Regions from separate parts of the Sodalis sp. RH22 genome, predicted to be linked through region 1. Evidence: riboswitches for the same ligand, from Rfam matches in the RefSeq annotation. Region 1 holds a riboswitch; the other holds the start of a gene.

What was found. Region 1 has a riboswitch for thiamine pyrophosphate ahead of thiB (thiamine ABC transporter substrate binding subunit). Riboswitches for the same ligand answer to the same signal wherever they lie in the genome.
Region 2: linked by a shared signal. The riboswitch ahead of thiC (phosphomethylpyrimidine synthase ThiC) and the one ahead of thiB (thiamine ABC transporter substrate binding subunit) in region 1 are both predicted to bind thiamine pyrophosphate.

What each region holds. Positions count from the first base shown of each region.
Region 1 covers NZ_CP178731.1:2,849,020-2,857,043, reverse strand. The annotation lists gene thiQ (thiamine ABC transporter ATP-binding protein ThiQ) at 755-1,492, opposite strand; gene thiP (thiamine/thiamine pyrophosphate ABC transporter permease ThiP) at 1,476-3,065, opposite strand; gene thiB (thiamine ABC transporter substrate binding subunit) at 3,076-4,056, opposite strand; TPP riboswitch at 4,104-4,221, opposite strand; gene sgrR (HTH-type transcriptional regulator SgrR) at 4,281-5,969, opposite strand; gene sgrT (glucose uptake inhibitor SgrT) at 6,065-6,238, shown strand; gene leuD (3-isopropylmalate dehydratase small subunit) at 6,956-7,558, opposite strand; gene leuC (3-isopropylmalate dehydratase large subunit) at 7,571-8,024, opposite strand, start outside.
Region 2 covers NZ_CP178731.1:3,640,939-3,648,962, reverse strand. The annotation lists gene ACL2XN_RS16570 (thiazole synthase) at 1-678, opposite strand, end outside; gene thiS (sulfur carrier protein ThiS) at 681-881, opposite strand; gene ACL2XN_RS16560 (HesA/MoeB/ThiF family protein) at 878-1,645, opposite strand; gene thiE (thiamine phosphate synthase) at 1,638-2,288, opposite strand; gene thiC (phosphomethylpyrimidine synthase ThiC) at 2,285-4,207, opposite strand; TPP riboswitch at 4,307-4,420, opposite strand; gene rsd (sigma D regulator) at 4,465-4,986, opposite strand; gene nudC (NAD(+) diphosphatase) at 5,079-5,882, shown strand; gene hemE (uroporphyrinogen decarboxylase) at 5,900-6,964, shown strand; gene nfi (deoxyribonuclease V) at 6,991-7,686, shown strand; gene ACL2XN_RS16525 (YjaG family protein) at 7,745-8,024, shown strand, end outside.

The DNA of each region.
Region 1 (8,024 bases):
ATAATAGTGTGAAGCAAGTCAATATTTATTCTAATGTTAAATTATCTTAACTTTAAAATGCTATTTATACGTAATTTCTTATTTTTCATTAAATTCAAAGAAAAAAACATGGATAATAATAAAAAAAAGCTTATGTGTGGCGAAAAAACGGCGACCAGCAAAAGCGCAGGCCGGTTTTTCTTCCGCCGCGGAGGGACGTAACAGCAGTGGTTGTAAAACGTAATGGGGGGTGGTGTGATATGTTTGACAATATAATCATGATGTTGTGCGTGGGGTATTCAGTGGGGTGATACCGGGATGGGGCCGGATGGCGGCTTTTTGGCGTGAAAGGCCAGCATCCCAACTCCCTTATAGGCGGGCTGAAACGCTGGCGATAAAAATCACTACTCGTAAATTGCGGGCATTGCCAGGCGGCATGCGAAAACGCATGACGCTTTTCTGCCGTATCTTGATTATTTTATTTATGAGTTTCCCCAGCATTGACGATAAGCTGTTTACAAATACGTTCATTAGTACAACATAATTAAAATGCTATTACTGCCGATGCCTGTAACCACTGGGGTGCAACAATAAGCCCTTACCAATGGATGCTCTGCGGCATTTCCAGGCGACATTTAATTCCATCTCATAATAGTAACAATTTATTTGGCAAAATGTGAATCGGCTCAAGAATGCTATTTTTGGCTATTTGCCGCGATCTTATTCCAGCACGGGAAGCCATCGCGTCATTATGCGGCGCCGGGCATCGGTGATGTTAATCCTCTCCGGCCAACCGCGGGCGCGGGTCCGGCGCGTGCGGCGCAATACCCAGGACGGCGGCTTCGCCGGCTTCGCCGCTCGCCAGGCGCGCGGTCGGGCCGTCGTAATAAATGCGGCCATCGACAATCAGCAGGGTGCGCGGCGCGATGCGCACGGCGTCATCCAGGTTGTGCGATACCATTAACAGGGTCAGGCCGCGGCTGGCGCACACGTCGTTCACCCGTTGCAGCATATCGACACGCAAGGCGGGGTCGAGCGCGGAAAACGGCTCATCAAGCAGCAGGATGGGGCGGTCGCGCACCAGACAACGCGCCAGGGCCGCCCGCTGCCGTTGCCCGCCGGACAGTTGCCCCGGCAGGCGGTCCAGCAGTTTCTCCAGCCCTACCTGTGCCGCCACCGCATTTAACGCTTCCCGTTGCGCCGGAGTCAACGCCAACCCCGGATGCAGCCCAAGGCCGATGTTTTCCGCCACCGTCAGGTGAGCGAACAGGTTATGCTCCTGGAACAGCATGGAGACGGGGCGCCGGGCGGGCGGGGTGGCACTGTGATCCTGGCCGTTTAACCACAGGCTGCCGCTGTGCAGGGGCAGAAAACCGGCTATCAGGTTGAGCAGGGTGCTTTTGCCGGCACCGCTGGGGCCCAGGACGGCGACCTTTTCTCCCGCTGCCAGCCGCAGGTCAAAACGCATCGGCAAATGTTGGTAAAGATAGGTCGCTTTATCCAGTTTTATCATGCAGCCCCGTGAGTTTCTCGATTAGCGTAAATAATAAAAAGCACAGCGCCAATAGGAACAGCGCGGTAACGGCCCCGTCCTCGCTGCGATAAGCGCCGATTTGCTGGTAAAGATAGAGCGGCAGGGTCCGGAAATGTTCATTGCCGAACAACGCTACCACGCCAAAATCACCCAGCGACAGGATAGAGGCGAACGCCATGGCGCGGCCAATCGGCTGGCGCAGCGCGCGCCATTCCACCCAATGTAGCCGCGTCAGGCCGCGCATATCCAGGGACAGGCATAAACGATTATACCTTTCCGCCAGGTCCAGCATCGGCGTTTCCAGAATTTTCAGGGCGTAGGGAATGGCCATCAGCGCATTGGTCAGTATGACCAATGCATAGGGGGAGCGGGGCAATCCCAGGGTATGGGTGGCGATCAGGAAGAAACCGGTGGCCAGCACAATGCCCGGCATCGCCAGGATCAGCATGCCGCTAAGATCGAGCAGTTGCGCGGACCAGGGACGTTGACGCAGCCTCAGCTCGCGGCTGCTCCATAGCAGCATCAGCGTTAGCACCACGCACAGCAGGCCCGCGCCCAGGGCAATGCGCAGCGACGTCAGCAATGCCGACCACAGCGCCGGCTGCGACAGGACCCGCGCCATGCCCGTATTGACACCGCCGGCCACCACGGCCAGCAGGGGCGGCGCCAGCAGCGCCAGCGCCAGGACAATAACCAGCGCGTCGGTCAAACGGCGCGCCAGATTATCGCCGGGATTGCGCCACTGGGAAAAATGCGTCGCGCCGACGGGAAACGCGCGGGTCAGCCGTTGGCTGGACAAGACCAGCCCCAGGCAACAGATCATTTGCACCAGGGCCAGCAGCGCCGCGCGGCCGGGATCGTAGTCATAGCTTAAGGCCTGGTAAATCGCCAGCTCAATGGTGGTCGCCCGCGGTCCGCCGCCCAGCGACAGCACCGTGGCAAAACTGGCGAAACACAGCATAAATATCAGCGCCGCCGCAGGCAGCAGTTGACGGCGCAGATAAGGCCACTCAAGAATGCGGAAGAAATGCCAGCCCGCCATGTCCAGCTGCGCGGCCAGCTGGCGCTGCTCCACCGGAATGCCTTCCAGCGCCTGCAACAACAGGCGGGTGGCCAACGGCAGGTTAAAAAATACATGGGCCAGCAGGATCCCCCGCAGGCCGTAGGGTGAAAAACCGTAGGGAATATGCAGCCAGAGGCATAGCTGCGCCAGCCAGCCGTGGCGACCATACACGCTCAGGATGCCGAACACGGCCACCAGCACCGGCAGCACCAGCGTCATGGCGCAAAAGCGCAGCAACAGCAGGCGTCCCGGAAACCGCCGGCGGTAAAGCGCCCGCGCCAAAAAAACGGCGGGCAGCACCGATAGCAGCGCCGACAGCAGCGCCTGCCAAAAGGTAAAACGCAGGACATGCCACAGATAGCTGTCCGACAGCACGTCGCGCCATTGGAGCGTCGGCGCGTTCAGCCACAAGGCGCCGACCGCCGTCAGGGCCACGGCCGTAAGCATCAGCGCGGCCAGCAGTCCCGGCCATAACCAGCGCGGTATCATCGGCCAGGCATCATTGGCTGACGGAACGCAACCAATCCTGGGTCCACGCGCCGCGTTTGGCCGCCACGTCATCCGCGCTGAAATTCAACGTCTTGGCCGGCAATACGTCAAAGCCGGCCGGCAGCGCGGTTTTGATCACCGGATACATCCAGTTGCCGGTGGGAATGGTCTGCTGGAAAGCCGGGGAAACGACAAAACGCATAAACTGCTGCGCCAGCTGCGGATTTTTACTGGCGGCTAATTGTCCGGCCACCTCGACCTGGAGATAGTGGCCTTCGCTGAAGGTCGCCGCCGCATAGTTATCCTTCTTTTCCTCGTTGATATGATAGGCCGGCGACGTGGTATAGCTGAGCACCATGTCCGCTTCTCCTTTCAGGAATAAGCCATAGGCTTCGCTCCAGCCCTTGGGCACGGTAACGGTTTTTTTCGCCAGCCGTTGCCAGGCCTGGGGCGCTTTATCGCCATATACCTGCTGCACCCAGAGCAATAAGCCCAGTCCCGGGGTACTGGTGCGCGGATCTTCGTAAATGATTTTCAGCGCCTGCGGCCCGTCTATCAGTTCATGCAGGCTTTTGGGCGGATTTTTCAGCTTGTTCTTGTCATAGACAAACGCAAAATACCCGTAATCAAAAGGCAGGAAGGTGGGATCATGCCACGCCTGCGGCAAGGTCAGATGAGCGGTGTCGACGTTATGCGCCGTAAAGAGATGCGTATCCTGCGCGGGCTTAAGCAGGTTGTTATCCAGGCCCAGCACCACATCCGCGTCGCTGTTCTTGCCTTCGATGCGCAGACGGTTGAGCAGGGCGACGCCATCTTCCTGCACGACATATTTCAGCTCGCAGCCACAGTCTTTTTCAAAGGCGGTTTTTATCGCCGGCCCCGGGCCCCATTCGGAGGCAAAGGAATCATAGGTATAAACCGTCAGGACGGGTTTTGCCAACGCCGGGGCGGCGGCGAGCAATAGCAGGCAGGGTAACCATTTTTTCAACACTTTGCGCTCCTGGAAAAAAAAAGGCGGCAAAGGCGTTTGAGGCGGCAGCGGGACGCACTCTCAAATCCCTTCGCCGGTATTAGCCGGATCAGGTTCGACGGGTATACTCTCAGCTTGCGCGCCGGCTAACGCTATGCCGGACGCTTCGCACCCCGTTGAGAACAAATGCAAGTGTAATGGTTTTATCCCTGGCTTAACAGCCTGTCTTACGTGTCTTATGTGTCTTATGTGTCTTGCGGGTCTTGCGGGTCTTGCGGGTCCGGCGGGGCGAACCAGGCGGATTTGAAATCAAACCATCCCAGCGTATTCATCCTGACCCCGCGCATGCTGCGCTGGCCCTGTAGAATCAGCCAATGATGGAACAGCGGGTGCAGGCGATGGCCGGTGATAAGCGATTGGCACCATTGCGCCATGGACAGGCCCTTGCCGCGCCATTTCTCCAGCGCGTCGCTAAGGTCGGCCGGCAGGCAATGATGCATCAGCGGCATCTCGTAAAAGCTGGCGAACAGGGAATAATCCAGCGGCAGGTAAAAATTAGCGCTGCCGAGCCATAAATCGCTCTCGGCCTCACCGTTATGCCAGGCGGCATAATCCACGGTATTGATCACCAGCGCGATGTCCTGCCGGGCCAGCACCGCACCGAGCGCGCGGCAAAGATCATCGAATTCCGAATGGGCGCGATAAACCGTCAGGGTGATGCTGCGCAGCCCCGCGGGTCTTGGCCGCGGTTGCGCGACCCTGCTATGGCGCCAGCGCGGCAGGATACCGTAGGCCGGCGACCAGTAATGCTGGTAGGCCGATCCCGCCTCGGTCAGCATGGCGATGGGATCGATATTTTCACTCAGCCAGCGGCGGGTATCATCGTTTTGCATCAGCGGCGAACGGGCATCAAACAGCAGGAAATAGCAGCCTTCCTCCAGCCGGGTTTCCAATTGACCCGGGGTGCTGTTATCCGCCTGGAGCTGGACGCCGGAATAGCTCAGCTCGGCGGTGAGTTCCGGCAAGATCCAGATATTCACTTCATCAATCAGTGCGCGATAGCCGAAATAATCATCAAAGGCGCGAATCTTCAATAAGCTTTCCCGGTTGTCGATCACCGCATAGGGTCCGGTGCCGACGGGACGGCGGACGAAGTCCGGCATCGTCTCCCATTCCTGCGGCAAAATCATGGCCGGCACGCTGCCCAATAGCCAGGGCAGCCAGTCGTCCGCGGCGGTCAGGGCGACATCAACGGTATTGGGGATGGCGGACGAGACAGCTTTTATATGGCAAAACAGCGGATTTCCCCGCAGGCGCAGCAGCGAGCTGCACACATCCTGCGGCGTCAGTTCCCGCCCATGATGAAAATGGATCGCCGGACGCAGGTAAAAGCGCCATAACAACGGCGAAATTTGCTGCCAATGATGGGCGAGGTCCGCTTCCAGTTCCCCATTTTCCTCATTTATTTTGGTCAGGCCGCTGAAAATCTGCCGCACGATGTGGTTCTCAGAACGCCGCAAAGGACTGCCGGGCAGCAGGTTCAGCAGCGGGCGATAATACAGTACCCGCAATATGTGCTTGCCCTGGCGGAAGCTGCGGCCCAGATGGGAAAGCAGCATCTGGCGTACCCTGTCCTTATCGCCCACCAGTTGGACCAACTGCTCGATGCGATCCTGCTCCAGCAGATCCTCCGCCCGCTGCTGTTGCAACGCCAGGCCGGTATAGTGAAAGGTCAGCTGCGAGCGCTTGCCGCGCCCGGCTGTCGCCTGCCACTGCAGCCAGCCCATTTCCTGCATGGTTTTCAGCAGCGTACGCACATGCCGGCGCGTACAGCTCAGCGCCTGCGCCAGTTCGTTCAGGGTGGTTTCCTGTGTCTTGCCCTGGCAGCTTTGCCACAGGCGGATAAATTGTTGCTGCAGGCGTGGCGAGGACATAAAAGAGGAACACTCCTTAAAAAGTCATCTGTTTTTCTTCCGGTATCTTAAGCCGATACTGGTCGTGTCGAAAGGGCAGAATAGGGATTGTAACGATGAAAATAGCCAATTTGCGCCGGTTTTATCAGCATTATTTTATCGCCATCTGCGGGCGCGGCGTGATCCGTCCCGACAGGGGCCGCAGCGGACAGCGCATGGCGCTGTTGTTACAGGTAACCCAATGGCATACGGATTCACTGTCCGAGCAGGAATACCGGGAGTGGATGTGATGTCTCGTGGCGGGGGGTGATATAAAAGTCCTGCGGTATTTTCGCTTGCCGTAAGTTTGGTTTTATATGTTGAGCCGGGCGCTGGCAAGCGACAAGGGGATGGCAGTCGCGCCATCCCCTTGACCCCGCGCTCCCGGCAGATCGCGCGCCGCAAGCGGTACCTTCCTGCGCCGGATCCACCTTTTCGCACCGGCCCGTACGCGCTCCCGGCGCGAACGGGCCTCTCGCCGCGTCCAGCGGCTCGTGCCGGTGGAACCGGCTCCGTCAGCGCGCTCAATGCCGGCCAAAGGGCCGCTCCCCTTATCACCGGCGTTCACATTCCAGGCATTTAAGTTACCGGCGTACAAATTCCCGGCATTTAAGTTACCGGCGTACAAATTCCCGGCGTTCAAATAAAGACTTTTTAATTACAGACGTTGGTTTTGACGTTGTACCGGCATAAAGTGCGCTGGCGGCACAATGCCCGGCTGGATGAGCCGCCGGGAGCGGCGAAAGCTAAGGGTCGCGCCGGGAGCGCGTCCCGTGCGGTCCATAAGACGGGATATTGTGACGCCAGGGACCGCGCAGCGGCGCACGATCTGCCGGAAGCCGGGAGTCAAGAGGGATGGGCTAGCATCCCTCTTGTCGCTTGCCTGCACCAGGCAACAGGGAACGCCGCTGCTAGCGGCAAGAGAAACCTGCTCCCAGCGTACCCACGCCGTCGCCAGCAATCGACACTTAGTGCAAAAACGCCGGCTGGCTCGCCTCATAATCCGCAATCGCGCCTTCATGCTGCAACGTCAGTCCGATACTGTCCAGCCCGTTGATCATGCAATGCTTGCGAAACGCATCGATCTCGAACGGATAGCTCTTCTCGCCGGCAATGACCCGCTGGTGTTCCAAATCCACCGTGAAGGTGATGCCTTCATTGGCCGCGACCAGGAGGAACAGTTCATCCACCTGCTGCGGCGACAACGTAATGGGCAGCAGTTGGCTGTTAAAGCTGTTGCCGTAAAAAATATCGGCAAAGCTTGGCGCGATGATCGCCTGAAAGCCGTAATCGGCCAACGCCCAAGGCGCATGTTCACGCGACGAGCCGCAGCCGAAGTTTTCCCGCGCCAGTAAAATGCTGGCGCCGCGAAAGCGCGGTTTATTCAGCACAAAGTCGGGATTGGGCACCTTGCCGGCGTCGTCGAGAAAACGCCAGTCGTTAAACAGATGCTGGCCGAAACCGGTGCGGGTGACCTTTTGTAAAAACTGTTTCGGAATAATGGCGTCGGTATCCACGTTAGCGGCATCCAACGGCGCCACCAGCCCGGTATGTTGGGTAAATTTTGCCATAAAACTGTCTCCTTAATTCAATTCGCGAATGTCGGCAAAATGACCGGTAACCGCCGCCGCCGCCGCCATGGCCGGACTGACCAGATGAGTTCTGCCGCCGCGACCCTGGCGCCCTTCGAAATTACGATTGCTGGTGGATGCGCAACGCTCGCCTGGGTTAAGACGATCGTTATTCATGGCCAGGCACATGGAGCAGCCGGGTAAACGCCATTCAAAGCCGGCGTCCAAAAAGATTTTGTCCAGGCCTTCGGCTTCCGCCTGGGCCTTGACCGGTCCGGAACCCGGCACCACGATGGCCTGTACGCCGGTGGCGACGCGGCGCCCCTTGGCTACGGCGGCGGCCGCGCGTAAATCCTCGATGCGCGAGTTGGTGCAGGAACCGATAAACACTTTATCGATAGCCACGTCGGTCAGGCGGATGCCGGGCTGCAAATCCATATAAGCCAGCGCCTTGGCGGCGGAGTTG
Region 2 (8,024 bases), 790 kb from region 1:
GGCTTCCAGCGCCAGCCTGAACGCGCCGGCCATGGCCACCGGGTTGCGGGCTACGGCGATGGCGGTATTGACCAGTACCGCGTCGGCGCCCATTTCCAGCGCTTCCAGGGCCTGGCTGGGGGCGCCGATACCGGCGTCCACCACCACCGGCACGCCCGACTGTTCAATGATAATGCGCAGGAAATCGCGGGTGATCAAACCCTGATTGGAGCCGATCGGCGAACCTAGCGGCATCACCGCCGCACAGCCGGCCTCCTCCAGACGGCGGCATAATACCGGATCCGCGCCGCAGTAGGGCAAGACCACAAAACCTTCGCGCACCAGCTGTTCGGCCGCTTTCAACGTTTCGACCGCATCGGGCAGCAGGTATTTCATATCCGGATGGATTTCCAGTTTTATCCAGCGGGTGCCCAGCGCCTCGCGCGCCAGGCGGGCGGCGAACACCGCCTCCTCGGCGGTTTTTGCGCCTGAGGTATTGGGCAGTAACTTTACCCCTGCCTGGCGCAGGGCGGGCAGGATGGCGTCATTACCGCCGCGCAGGTCCACCCGGCGCATCGCCAGGGTGACCAATTGGCTGCCGGACGCGGCGATGGCTTGCCGCATTAATTCCGCGGTGGCGAATTTACCGGTGCCGGTAAACAGCCGGGACGTAAAAGTGGTATCGGCAATGGTTAACATGGTCAGCCTCCGGCAATGGCCTGGAAAAGTAAGATATCGTCGCCCTCGTTTACCGGCTGTTGGGCCCACCGGCTACGGGGAATAATGGTTTGATTGACCGCCAGCGCGCTGCCCTCGGGCGGGTGGCCGAGCAGCTCCAGCATGTCCAGCAGCGAGGGCGTGCCTGAAAGCGCGACGGGGGTATCGTTAAGGGTAATGTTCATAGCGCCTCTTCCCGCTGAACCGCCGCGGCGCACACCGGACAGCCGGCCGCGCGGGACAGGCGCAGGGTGCGCCAGTTCATCGACTTGCCGTCGAACAGCCGCAGCTGGCCGTCCAGCGTAGACGGCATGCCGCACAGGATTTTGATCGTCTCCAGGGCCTGCATGGCGCCCATGATGCCGACCAACGGCCCGAGCACGCCCGCGGTGCGGCAATTACGCCGCGGCTCGACGGCGTCGGGAAACAGGCAGGCATAACAGCCGTGCCGGTAGGGCGGCCGCAGCACCAGCAATTGACCGCTGAACCCCACCGCGCTGGCGCTGACCAGGGTTTTCCCCCGGCGGATACAGGCGGCATTGATGTCGTGACGGGTCTGCATATTATCACTGCAGTCCAGTACCATATCGGCCAGCGCCACCGCCTGATCGAGGTCATCCCCGGCCAGGCGCCGGCTCAGCGCGACATAATGGCCCAGGGGATTAAGCGCCTGCAGCTGCCGTAGCGCCGCCGCCGCCTTGGGCCGGGCGATATCCCCGGTGCGATAAAGGATTTGGCGCTGGAGATTGCTCACGTCCAGGTTATCGTCGTCGGCCAGCAGCAGCGTGCCGACCCCGGCGGCGGCAAGATAGAGCGCCGCCGGCGAGCCCAGGCCGCCCAGTCCGGCGATCAGCACGGTTGCTGCGCTCAGATGCTCCTGGCCTCCGGGGCCTATCTCCTCCAGCAGCAATTGGCGGCTGTAGCGCAAAAAAGCCTGGTCGCTAAGCATTGCGCACCTCCCGGCCTTCGATTTTCCGCAATAACGTGGCGGTCGCCTGCCGCCAGTCGGCGGCCTTGGTGATGGCGCTGACCACCGCGATGCTGCCGACGCCGCAGCGCAGCACGTCGTCCACCCGATCGATACCAATACCGCCGATGGCCACGGTGGAGATGCCGGGCATGCCGGCCACCAGGCGTTTCAGCTCCGCCAGGCCCTGCGGCTGTGACGGCATGGCTTTGGTCTGGGTAGGGAAGATATGGCCGAGCGCGATATAGGATGGCTGTAGCGCCAAAGCGCGGGCCAGTTCGCTATCGTCGTGGGTGGAAAGACCGAGTCGCAATCCGGCGCGCTGGATGACGGCCAAATCCGCCGTAGCCAAATCCTCTTGTCCCAGGTGCACGCCATAGGCGCCGTGTTTAACCGCCAGCCGCCAATAATCGTTGATGAAAATCCGGGCGCGGTATTTCCGTCCCAGCAAAATCGCGGCCTCGATATCCGGTTCGACCCGGTCTTCCGGCTGGTCCTTGATGCGCAACTGCAGCGTGGCGACGCCGGCGTCCAGCAGCCGGACCAGCCATGCCAGCGAATCCACTACCGGATAGAGCCCGAGCCTGGGCTCGGTCGCCGCAAAGGGCGCGTCGGGCGCAATCATTTCGCCACCCCCGTATCCTCAGGCGCAAGATAGATTTCCCCGCCGCTGGCGCGAAACGCCGACGACATCTCCGCCATGCCGCTTTCCCGTACCTCAATCGCCTGGGCGGCGGCATAATCCCTGACCTCCTGGGAGATTTTCATCGAGCAGAATTTCGGACCGCACATGGAGCAAAAATGGGCTACTTTGCCGGATTCCTGCGGCAGCGTTTCATCGTGATAGGCGCGGGCGGTGGCCGGATCCAGGGCCAGATTAAACTGGTCCTCCCAACGGAATTCAAAGCGTGCCTTGGACATGGCGTTATCGCGTATTTGCGCCCCGGGATGGCCTTTGGCCAGATCGGCGGCGTGAGCGGCGATTTTATAGGTAATAAGCCCCTGCTTAACATCTTCTTTGTTCGGCAGGCCCAGATGCTCTTTCGGCGTGACGTAGCACAGCATCGCACAGCCGAACCAGCCGATAAGCGCGGCGCCGATGCCGGAGGTAAAATGGTCGTAACCCGGCGCGATATCGGTGGTCAGCGGCCCCAGGGTATAAAACGGCGCTTCGTGGCAATGCTCCAGCTGTTCGGTCATGTTGCGCCGGATCATCTGCATGGGAACATGGCCAGGGCCTTCGATCATCACCTGCACGTCGTACTCCCAGGCAACTTTGGTCAATTCGCCCAGGGTATAGAGTTCGGCAAACTGCGCTTCGTCGTTGGCATCATGGATGGAGCCGGGACGCAGGCCGTCCCCGAGGGATAATGAGACGTCGTAGTCGGCGCAAATCTGGCAAATATCGCGAAAATGCTCATAGAGGAAGCTTTCCTGGTGATGCGACAGGCACCATTTGGCCATAATGGATCCGCCGCGCGACACGATGCCGGTCAACCGTTTGGCGGTCATCGGCACGTAACGCAACAGCACGCCGGCATGGATGGTAAAATAGTCCACGCCCTGTTCCGCCTGCTCGAGCAAGGTGTCGCGAAAGCATTCCCAGGTCAGGTTTTCCGCCACGCCGTTGACTTTTTCCAGCGCCTGGTAGATGGGCACCGTGCCGATGGGCACCGGACTGTTGCGCAGGATCCACTCGCGGGTTTCATGGATATAGCGGCCGGTGGACAGGTCCATCACCGTATCCGCTCCCCAACGGGTCGCCCAGACCAGCTTCTCGACCTCTTCCTCAATGGATGAACTGACGGCCGAGTTGCCGATATTGGCGTTGACCTTGACCAGGAAATTGCGGCCGATAATCATCGGCTCCGACTCCGGATGGTTGATATTGGCGGGGATAATGGCACGACCGTCGGCCACTTCCCGGCGCACGAACTCCGGGGTAATATCCGGCGGCAAATGCGCGCCGAAGCTCTGGCCGGGATGCTGTTGCAGCAATACGTCGCCGCGGATGCGTTCGCGGCCCATATTTTCCCGCAGGGCGATAAACTCCATTTCCGGCGTAATGACGCCGGCGCGGGCATAATGCAATTGCGTGACGCGCCGGCCGGGTTTGGCGCGCCGCGGCGTATGGCTGGGGGCGAAACGAACCTCATCCAGGCCCTCGTCGGCCCGGCGTTCGCCGGTATAACGCGAGCTTAGGCTGTTCAACGCCTCGCTGTCCCCGCGCTGTTCAATCCAGCCCGAACGCAGGCGGTGAAGGCCGGCGCGCACGTCTATCTCTGTCGCCGGATCGCCATAGGGTCCGGCGGTGTCGTATACCGGCACCGGCTCGTTTTCTTCGTAGCGCGGCGTTTTGCCGTTGCCGCCGATAAGCGTGGGGCTAAGCGCGATCTCCCGCATCGGCACCCGGATGTCGGCGCTGTTGCCCTGGAGATAAATACGCCGGGAGTTGGGGAAGGCTTCGCCTTTCAGACGATGGATGAATTCCTGCGCCTGGGCGCGCTGCTCACGGCGGGAAGGGGTGGTTTTGGATAACGACATAGCAATTCCTCACAATAAACGGGAAAATTGCTTGTCAGGAGCGCTACGGGAGTAATGAGGCCGGGCTTTGAATTTAGCAAAATAGACTATAAATCAAAGCGTTGCTTTACTCTTGTTCCCTTCGCAGGTATTAACCCGATCAGGTTCCGCGGATCCCGAATTAACGGTCTCAGCCTGGCGTAATGTACGCGCTAGGCACTCCGACAAGATATAGCGGCCCGTGAAGGACCGGTTACGACTTACTGCTTACCGCAAAATTACGCCAGACGCGATACGTCCGGATTATTGGCGGCCGGCACCGAGGCCAGGTAGTCCGCTTTATATTCCAGCGCCTGCTGGATCAGTTTGTCCTCCAGGGCAAAACGCGTGGCCAGGGCCTCGCCCACGCCGGAAAGCGCCTGTTGGAACTCCATACAGTTATCATGATCGATGGCCGTTTCCAATTGGCTATCATAAAATGCCATGATTTGTTTGGTATTTTCCTGCAACGCCGGATACAACTGGGTACTGATGATTCTTTTGCTGCTGCTGGTATCGTCCGCGTCCTGAACGATACGATCGTAGATATGGAAATGGCCGGCGGAAAGGTAGTCCACCAGTTTATGGCAAAAGTCGTCCAGCGCGTTTTCGTCCAGGGGAGTATGCTTTTCTTTATTGGGCTTAAGACCGATGAGATGGTAATACGCAATGAGCAACTTCCTGCGGGCCAGTATCCACTGATCGATCAGTTCGTTACTGCCGCCAACGCGTTGAGCCAGAATGTCCAGCTGGTTTAGCATGATTGACTCCGATGTAATAAAGTAACGCTGCGTTACTCATCAATTAAAGCTAATTTCTAGCTTGCCAGTGAATAAGAGGTAGTGCAACTAAAATGGAACAAGAACTCAACGGTAGCGAAAATGGCTGGTGGATCGTCAGCCAGGACAGCAAATTGTGGTTACCCAAGGGGGAACTGCCATTTGGAACGGCATCGGCCTGGTCACTTCAAGGATTGACAGCGACGCTTATCGGCGAATGGGAGGGGTCGCCCGCCTGGCTGGTACGCCACGCCATGCCCCGGGATATGGGCTCGGTGCGCCAGATCATCGATAGCGACCCAGGCTTGTTCCAACTGGCGGGCCGGGGCGTGCAACTGGCGGAGTTTTATCGTTCCCATCGCTATTGCGGCTACTGCGGCCATGAGATGCGCGTCAGTAACCGGGAATGGGCCTGCCTGTGCGATCATTGCCATGAACGGTATTATCCGCAAATCGCGCCCTGTATTATCGTGGCGATCCGCCGCGGCGACGATATCCTGCTGGCCCAGCATACCCGCCATCGCGGCGGCATTTACACGGTGCTGGCCGGTTTTGCCGAGGTGGGGGAAACCCTGGAGCAGACCGTGGCCCGCGAGGTCATGGAGGAGACGCGGATTAAGGTGAAAAACGTCCGTTATGTCACCTCGCAGCCCTGGCCTTTCCCGCATTCGCTGATGATGGCGTTTATGGCGGAGTACGCCGGCGGCGAAATCACCCCCGATCATAATGAAATCCTTGATGCCGGCTGGTACCGTTATGACGCGCTGCCCCTGCTGCCGCCGCCCGGCACCGTGGCCAGGCGCTTAATTGAGGACACGGTCGCGCTCTGCCGCGCCGATCGGGAAAATGACGGCCCGCATGCTACACTCCATTCATAACTGCAAGGGAATCCTGTATGCATGAACTGAAGAACGACCGCTATCTGCGCGCCCTGCTGCGCCAGCCTGTTGATGTCACGCCCGTATGGATGATGCGCCAGGCCGGGCGTTATCTGCCGGAATATAAAGCCACCCGCGCCGAGGCCGGTGATTTTATGTCACTGTGCAGGAATGCCGAACTGGCCTGTGAAGTGACCTTGCAGCCGTTGCGTCGTTTTCCGCTTGATGCCGCGATCCTGTTTTCGGATATCCTGACGGTTCCCGACGCCATGGGACTGGAATTGTATTTTGAACAGGGGGAGGGGCCGTGCTTTGCCCGTCCGATTACCTGTAAAGCCGACGTGGAGCAGTTGCCGATACCGGATCCGGAGGTGGAGCTGGGGTATGTGATGGACGCCGTACGTACCATCCGGCGCAACCTGCGCGGAGAAGTGCCGCTGATTGGCTTCTCCGGCAGTCCCTGGACCCTGGCCACCTATATGGTTGAAGGCGGCACCAGCAAAGTCTTCACTAAAATCAAACAAATGATGTACGCCGAGCCGCAGACGCTGCATTTATTGCTCGATAAGCTGGCGGCGAGCGTAACGCTGTACCTGAACGCCCAGATTCGCGCCGGGGCGCAGTCGGTGATGATCTTTGATACCTGGGGCGGCGTGCTGACCGGCAGCGGCTATCTTGAGTTTTCCCTTGATTACATGCAAAAAATCATCGACGGCCTGCAGCGGGAGCATGAAGGCCGCCGGGTGCCGGTAACGCTGTTTACCAAAGGCGGAGGCCAATGGCTTGAAGCCATGGCGCAAACCGGTTGCGATGCGCTGGGCCTGGACTGGAGCACCGATATTCAGGCGGCGCGCCGTCGCGTGGGCGATAAGGTCGCGCTGCAGGGCAATATGGATCCTTCGGTGTTGTACGCGCCGCCGGCGCGTATTGAACAGGAAGTGGAGTCCATTCTGGCCGGTTTCGGTCGGGGTGAGGGGCATGTCTGCAATCTGGGGCACGGTATCCATCAGGACGTGCCGCCGGCACATGCGGGCATTTTTGTTGAGGCGGTGCATCGCCTGTCGCGCCCCTATCATCTGTAAAGACTGGTGAAAAAGGTGGAAAAAACATGGATATAACAGCATTGCGCGCCGAGCAGGTCGCCACCGCCAGTAGGGTCATACGCCATGACGATTTCGCTTTTTCCACGCCCGCGATAATCGCCGGCGCCGATGTGGGGTTCGAACAGGGGGGCGACGTTACCCGCGCGGCTATCGCGCTGCTGCGTTTTCCGTCGCTGGAGCTTATCGAATACCGCATTGCCCGTGTAACGACCACCATGCCTTATATTCCGGGTTTTTTGTCGTTTCGCGAGTATCCCGCCCTGCTGGCCGCCTGGGAACAGCTGAATCAGCGGCCGGATTTGCTGTTCGTCGATGGCCATGGTATTTCCCACCCGCGCCGTCTGGGCGTCGCCAGCCATTTTGGCCTGTTGGTCGACCAGCCGACTATCGGCGTGGCTAAGCGCCGGCTGTGCGGCCGGTTTGAGCCCTTGAGCGATGAGGCGGGCGCCAGGGCGCCGCTGATGGATAAAGGCGAACAGCTTGCCTGGGTATGGCGCAGCAAGATCCGCTGCAATCCTTTATTCATCTCCACCGGCCATCGCGTCGGCATGGACACTGCCCTGTATTGGGTACAACAATGCATGCGCGGCTACCGCTTGCCGGAGCCTACCCGCTGGGCGGATGCGGTGGCCTCTAATCGCACCGCGTTTAAACAGTGGGAGCAGGGGCGCGGCGAACCGGACTTTTTCGACCTGGAATAGGGTAACCGGCTAATTTCAGGTACACTGCGACGCAGATTAAGAGTAATGGAATAGCGCGATGTTACGTAACCCGATACATTTACGTCTGGAAAAGCAGGAAGCCTGGCAGCACGTCATTTTTATGGCGTCGCTGTGTGAACGGATGTACCCCAATTATCAACTGTTCTGCGTACAGACCGGCTTTGGCGACCCTGCCGTCTACCGGCGTATTCTCGACCTGGTTTGGGAGACACAGGTTGTTAAAGATGCTAAGGTCAATTTTGATTTACAATTGGAAAAGCTGGAAGAATGCATTCCCGCAGCGGATGATTACGATTTTTACGGCGTTTATCCGGCGA